DNA from 2 places in the Pauljensenia sp. C0170B5 genome. Region 1 is predicted to be linked to the other one. Evidence: riboswitches for the same ligand, from Rfam matches in the RefSeq annotation. Region 1 holds a riboswitch; the other holds the start of a gene.
The links. Region 1 has a riboswitch for ZMP and ZTP ahead of glyA (serine hydroxymethyltransferase). Riboswitches for the same ligand answer to the same signal wherever they lie in the genome.

Region 1 (3,405 bases):
CCTGTTCAGCGAGGTTGCGCGTGCCCGTATGGCACAGCGTCACGGTCGCGTTGATGTTCTTACGCGTCAGCAGCAATCCGATCGAACGGCCGACGGTCACTCCCCTGCCAACTACGCACACATCCGCGCCGTTGAGTTCCACGCCGTAGCGTTCCAACAGCTCAATGACGGCGCGCGGCGTACACGGAAGGGGCGAGGTGATGTCACCCGCCGCGCGCAGTACCAGGCGGCCCAAGTTCATCGGATGCAGGCCGTCAGCGTCCTTATCCGGATCGATGCGCTCCAACACGGCCTGGGAATCGACCCCGGCGGGTAGCGGAAGCTGCACAATGAAACCCGTGCAGGCAGGATCAGCGTTGAGCTGGTCGACAGCCTGCTCGATATCAGCCTGAGAGGCCGACTCGGGCAAGTCAATGCGAATCGACTCGAGACCAACCTCCGCACAGTCACGGTGTTTGCCGGCAACATAGGTCACTGACCCGGGATCTTCACCCACCAGGATTGTTCCCAGCCCTGCATGAACACCGGCTTCGCGCAGCCGTGAGACGCGTTCAGCAAGCTCGCCCTTTATTGCAGTAGCGGTGGCTTTCCCATCCAGTACCTGTGCGGCACCTTCCCACGGCGCTCTCACTGCTGCAGCCCGTCGTACAACGGGAAGGCATCGGTCAGTGCACGCACGCGCGCCTGCAGACCCTCCATATCCACTGTTTCCTTGGAGGCCGCCTGAACCAATGCGGTCGCGATGATGTCGGCAACTTCGGTGAACTCCTCATCGCCAAAACCGCGCGTAGCCAGCGCCGGCGTTCCGATACGCAGACCGGATGTGACTGCCGGTGGGCGCGGGTCAAACGGCACAGCATTGCGATTGACCGTGATGCCGACTCCGTGCAGCAGATCCTCAGCCTGCTTGCCGTCAAGAGCTGAATCAACCAGGTCAACGAGCACCAGGTGCACATCTGTGCCGCCGGTGACCAGCTTGATGCCGACCTTCTTCGCATCGTCGCGTCCCAGACGCTCCGCAAGTTTCTGCGCGCCGGCAAGAGTTCTGACCTGACGATCCTTGAACTCCGGGGTCTGAGCCACTTTCATTGCGACAGCCTTCGCTGCCACCACATGCATCAGCGGGCCACCCTGCTGACCTGGGAACACAGCAGAATTCAGCTTCTTGCCCCACTGCTCGCCGCGCGCGGACAAGATCATGCCGGAGCGGGGACCCCCCAGTGTCTTGTGGACCGTCGTGGTCACCACGTCGGCGTGGGGCAGTGGGCTTGGGTGCAGTCCGGCTGCAACGAGGCCGGCAAAGTGCGCCATGTCAACCCACAGCGCAGCGCCAACCTCGTCGGCAATGCTGCGGAAAGCAGCAAAGTCAAGGTGACGAGGGTAGGCCGACCATCCGGCAATGATCACACGGGGACGCTCACGCAGCGCCACTTCACGCACCTGATCAGGCTCGATACGCATTGTTGTGCGGTCAACTTCGTATGCGGTGGCGTGGTACATCTTGCCGGAAAAGTTGATGCGCATTCCGTGTGTCAGGTGGCCGCCGTGAGCCAAGGACAGACCCAAAATCGTGTCCCCCGGTTTTGCCATCGCCATGAGCGCGGCGGCATTGGCCTGCGCGCCTGAGTGTGGCTGCACGTTGACGAAATCGGCACCGAACACTTTCTCGGCGCGTTCAATTGCGAGACTTTCAGCAACGTCCACTGCCTCGCACCCGCCGTAGTAGCGGCGTCCCGGGTATCCTTCGGCGTACTTGTTGGTCAGAACTGATCCCTGAGCCTGCAGGACTGCACGCGGGACAAAGTTTTCCGACGCGATCATTTCAAGGGTGGCGCGTTGACGGTTCAGCTCATCATCCAGCACCTTTGCGATGTCAGGATCGAGTTCGGCCAACGTACGGGAGTTGAGAGAATCACTCATTGCTGCTCCAGTTTTCAATTCGCTTGTCTGGCTTTCACTAGTGGCGAGGGCGGCCCCAGCCGTTCCTCGCTCGGTTGCGTGGCCCAGGCGGGCGACCGCGACAACCCTTTTTCGCTCCCCGGTGGTCATCCCACCTGTTCGCCAGTTGCGACAGATTCATCTTATCAACTGTGTTCCGCTGCGGAAACCGCCAGTGCGGACACTAGCGTGAGAACACAACGGTTCGGTTGCCGTTCATCAGAACACGGCGTTCAGCATGCCAACGCACTGCCTGCGCGAGGACTCGGCGTTCAACATCCTGCCCCAGCTCCACCATGTCGCGGGTGGAATCGGCGTGCGTGACTCGCGTGACGTCCTGCTCGATGATCGGCCCTTCGTCCAGGTCGGCTGTAACGTAGTGCGCGGTTGCGCCGATGAGTTTGACGCCGCGTTCGTGAGCCTGGGCGTATGGGCGCGCGCCTTTGAACGAAGGCAGGAATGAGTGGTGAATATTGATGACGCGTCCGGCCATTTCACGGCATACCGAATCAGACAGGATCTGCATATAGCGGGCCAGGACGACCAATTCAACCTGCTCGGACTTGATGAGGTCAAGAAGTTCTGCTTCGGCGCGCGCCTTTGAATCCTTGGTGACCGGAATGCTGAGGAAGGGGACGCCGTAGAACTGTGCGACCGGCGCGAGGTCAGGGTGGTTACCGACAACTGCAACCACTTCGATAGGCAGACCTTGAGAGCGCTGCCGATAGAGCAGATCCGTGAGACAGTGCCCTTCGCGCGAAACCATAATGACGGTGCGAAGCGGTCGCCCCAACTGGTCGACGCGCCAGGTGGCGTTGAACTTGTCGGCGATTCGTGTCAGGCCTTCTTCGACAGGACCTCGACCGACAGGTGATTCAGCTTCCATTCGCATGAAGAACAGGCCGGTATCCGGGTCACCGAATTGCTGCGACTGAATGATGTTGCCACCGATGTCGCTCATGATGCCGGAGGCTGCGTGAACAATTCCTGGCTGGTCCGGGCAGGAAAGGGTGATGACAAGCTTGTCGATTGTCGAGGGGGGCACTGTCGAATCATGTTCCATAGTCCTAAGGGTAATGATTCACAGGCACTCCGGCCTAATCCAGTCCACTGCTTCTGATACGTGGTGTGCGCCGAGTGGTCGCATGCATGCGACCACTCGGCGCCATAACGATGTGAACTCGGTCAGTGTGCGGCTGGCATTTCCGCGATGGCGGCTGCGCTGATGACGCGCACTCCTTTGGGCAGGACAGCTTCATCCACCGTGAACTCGACGGAGTGCAGGCCACCCTTCGACGGAGTGAAGATCAGCAGCAATGAGGCCTTTCCGCCGTTGTCCTGGACTCGCTTCATCATGAATGCGTAGTCTTCGGAAGCGGTCATTTCCACCCACTTCGGGTCATTGGCGCGTACGCCCACCAACTCGCCAGCTTCAGCGATTCGGTCCATCAGGTCCGGATCGGAATC
Region 2 (3,405 bases), on a different contig from region 1:
ACTCGTTGTCGCGGATCGATCCACCGGGCTGAACGACAGCTTTCACGCCGGCATCGATCAGCACCTGGAGGCCGTCAGCAAACGGGAAGAATGCGTCCGAGGCGGCAACGGCACCTTCGGAGCGGCGCTCCGGCTCGTCAGCGACCACATCAGCCGTGCGTGCACCGCCCGCCGAATCCACCTTGTCAGCAGCGGCGTCACCTGTTGTGCGACCACCCAGCGTGTTCGCGCGTTCGACCGCCAGACGGCAGGAGTCCACGCGGTTGACCTGCCCCATGCCAACCCCGACGCTTGCTCCGTCGTGAACCAGCAGGATTGAGTTCGACCGCACGGCTCGCACGGTGCGCCATGCGAACTCCAGGTCCCGCAGTGTTGCCTCATCGGCCGGCTCGCCTGCCGCCAAAGTCCAGTTCGCCGGATCGTCACCGTCAGCGTCAATGTCGTCGCGTTCCTGCACCAGCAGTCCCCCGGAAATCTGCTTGAACTCCAGGGCTCCGCGTACCGGTGGCACTACCTGCAGGATTCGCAGGTTCTTCTTCGTTTCCAGTACTTCCAGTGCGCCTTCGGCGTAGGAGGGCGCCAGGACGACCTCGGTAAAGATCGGTTTGATCTGCCTGGCCAGTTCGACGCTGACCTCACGGTTGACTGCGATCACTCCGCCGAATGCTGACACAGGATCGCATGCATGCGCCTTGCGGTGTGCTTCCGCCACATCTGCGCCAATGGCGATCCCACACGGGTTCGCGTGCTTGATGATGGCCACGCACGGCTCGTCATGGTCAAATGCTGCGCGCAGTGCTGCGTCACCATCGGTGTAGTTGTTGTAGCTCATCGCTTTGCCATGCAGTTGGCGCGCGTTCGCGATGCCAGGCAGCAGGTCCTGGGTCGTGTCGTCGCCGTCCTGTTCATCGCCTGGCTCGTCAAACTCAACGTCAACTTCGCCCTCGCCCATCAGCTCGACGATGTCGCCGTATACGGCGGCATCCTGATGCGGGTTTTCGCCATAACGCAAGGTGTGGAGGCGTTCGAAAGCAGAGACCAGCACCGGTGGCCACTGTGCGTCATCAACGTCTTCGGCTTCAGCCGACTCGTCAACATCAAGGTCAGCATCCAGTTCGTCTTCGAACCAGTCAGCGATGGCGGCGTCGTAATCTGCTGTGTGACGGAATGCGGCCGCTGCCAGTTCGCGACGCTCCTCCAGAGTGAATCCCTCAGAGCGTGCAGCGTCGATCACCGCGTCGTATTGCTCCGGGTTGGTAGCAATGGCAACGGAGGGATGGTTCTTCGCAGCAGCGCGCACCATCGACGGGCCGCCGATGTCAATCTGCTCAACGCATTCGTCGAATCCTGCGCCCGAGTCAACCGTGTCCTCAAATGGGTACAGATTGCATACCACCAGGTCGAATGCTGCGATCCCCAGGTCTTCGAGCTGCTGGCGGTGATCGGCTTTGCGCTGATCAGCGAGAATGCCGGCATGGATCTTCGGATGCAGCGTCTTGACGCGACCTTCCAGCACCTCGGGGAAACCAGTCACGTCTTCCACGGGCGTCACAGGAATCTTCGCGTCACGGATTTTTTGTGCAGTTGAACCGGTGGACACGATTTCGACGCCAGCATCAGCGAGTGCGCGAGCCAGGTCAACCAGGCCGGTCTTGTCGTAAACGGAGATCAGTGCTCTGCGGATCGGGCGGACATCAACGGGTTCGAGGTTATCCAAACGGACTGACAATTCTTCCTCCAAGGGGGTTCAAGGTCGGTCCTCAGCGCCCAGGCGGGCGGCGCCGTGCGAGGCTGCTTCAGCCGCTTCCCGGTGGTCCTCCACCCTCGCCAGTTGCGGCCTCTTTTAGTGTACGAGGGCGGCGCCGGATATGCGACTAGCTGTGATCTTTCAGATCTTCGTCACTGTTGTCAGTATTGTCTGACACGGCGATGGGTTCCGTGGGCGCAGCGCTGGCTTTGAGTGCTTCCATGCGGGCATCCGGAGCACGCGGAGGAGCGGGCAGTTCTTCTGTCGCCTCTTCTTCCAGCGCCGTTTCCTCTTCCTCCGGCGTCTCTTCGCCGGCTTCATTCAGGTCAGGAGCTGGAAGGGGCGTCTCCCTCGTCGATGACTGGGCGCGATTCTCCTTCCATGCGGCAATACGCGCCTTCGTCCACGCCGTCAAAGCTGCGGCCGCTCGGCGCACCCACGCGATCGTGGTCGGATGTGCTGCCAGGGACACCGCGAGCGCGACCATGCACACTTCCAGTACGACGAACAGCACGCTCCACCACACGCGCGGGCCAACGACACTCAGACGGGTCGACCCCAACGACATGCGCGACGAGGCAAGCCACGCTGCGATGACGAGCGCAGTGATCACGGTGGCCACTCCTATCGCAGCCGCCTGTTTCCACAGGTGCGTCATACGATGCCGCCACGCCGCCCATGCGCCCAGCAGGATTCCCACTCCCACCAGCGCCCAGGCCACCCAGTGGCCCGGAGCTGTCTGTGGGACGGCCGCAAGAATCGGGATCGCCGGAATCGGCGCAACAGGTGCGTTCGCCGCTGAATGGAGGGCGTCGGCACCCACGTAGAAACCAGGCCCCGCGATCCACGCCAGTGCGCATGCCATGATCGACGGAGCAAACAAGGCCTGAACAATGTTGATGATGACCGTGTCCTTGGTCGAAGCAAAGAGCAGTTCGTGGATACCGGAGATACGCTGAAGAGAAACAAGGATTGACACGGCGCTCATGATCAGGCTGAACAGCACTGTCAGTGCCACGGCAACGCGACCAAGGCGCAGCCCTGACCACAGCCATGTCAACGATTCGCGCCGTTCAGATGAAATCGTGGGCCATGTCCACGTGTGTCGAGCAGCAACTACCGCCCAGGTCGCTGCCAGAAGCGGAATGACGAGCGCACCGGGCAGTGCGCGCCACACGTTGATGTGAGCCGAGGACGCTCCAGCTGTAATGAGCGCCGTGACTGCAAACGTGGGGACAGCCATCCACTGCGCGGCGGCAGGAAAATCCCGTCCCGGCAGCAGAAGAACACGCAAAATGATGATCAGCAGCGCTCCGAGCAGTGTCGGAATGGCGAGGATGTCGCTCTGCCCCACCGTGATCGGCGCTCCCAGCGTCGCAGCCCAGAGGTCACCACCCACTGCCCGAGCATCGTCCCAGCTGGTCGACGCCAGCCAGGGGTTCTGCGAGACGAACCAGTACCCCACCAGCGTCACGACCATCATGAACGCCCATCCGATCAGGGCCGCCTCAATGCCGGCCAGGCCGGAGCGTGCCCACCCGTCAGGCAGTGCGATGCGGATCGTGCGTCGCCGCACGGCGGTGCGAGTGGTGTGAGGTTCCTCGTCGTGCACCTCAGGTGCCGATTCATCGGTTCCGTCAAGGTCGAGGCGTTCAGTT

Region 2: linked by a shared signal. The riboswitch ahead of AC1EJZ_RS10780 (bifunctional phosphoribosylaminoimidazolecarboxamide formyltransferase/inosine monophosphate cyclohydrolase) and the one ahead of glyA (serine hydroxymethyltransferase) in region 1 are both predicted to bind ZMP and ZTP.

What each region holds. Positions count from the first base shown of each region.
Region 1 is NZ_JBWPVR010000015.1:26,861-30,265, reverse strand. It holds gene AC1EJZ_RS10945 (bifunctional methylenetetrahydrofolate dehydrogenase/methenyltetrahydrofolate cyclohydrolase) at 1-631, opposite strand, end outside; gene glyA (serine hydroxymethyltransferase) at 628-1,920, opposite strand; ZMP/ZTP riboswitch at 1,995-2,079, opposite strand; gene purU (formyltetrahydrofolate deformylase) at 2,123-3,001, opposite strand; gene AC1EJZ_RS10930 (amidohydrolase) at 3,124-3,405, opposite strand, start outside.
Region 2 is NZ_JBWPVR010000014.1:19,453-22,857, reverse strand. It holds gene AC1EJZ_RS10780 (bifunctional phosphoribosylaminoimidazolecarboxamide formyltransferase/inosine monophosphate cyclohydrolase) at 1-1,729, opposite strand, end outside; ZMP/ZTP riboswitch at 1,759-1,845, opposite strand; gene AC1EJZ_RS10775 (cell division protein PerM) at 1,875-3,405, opposite strand, start outside.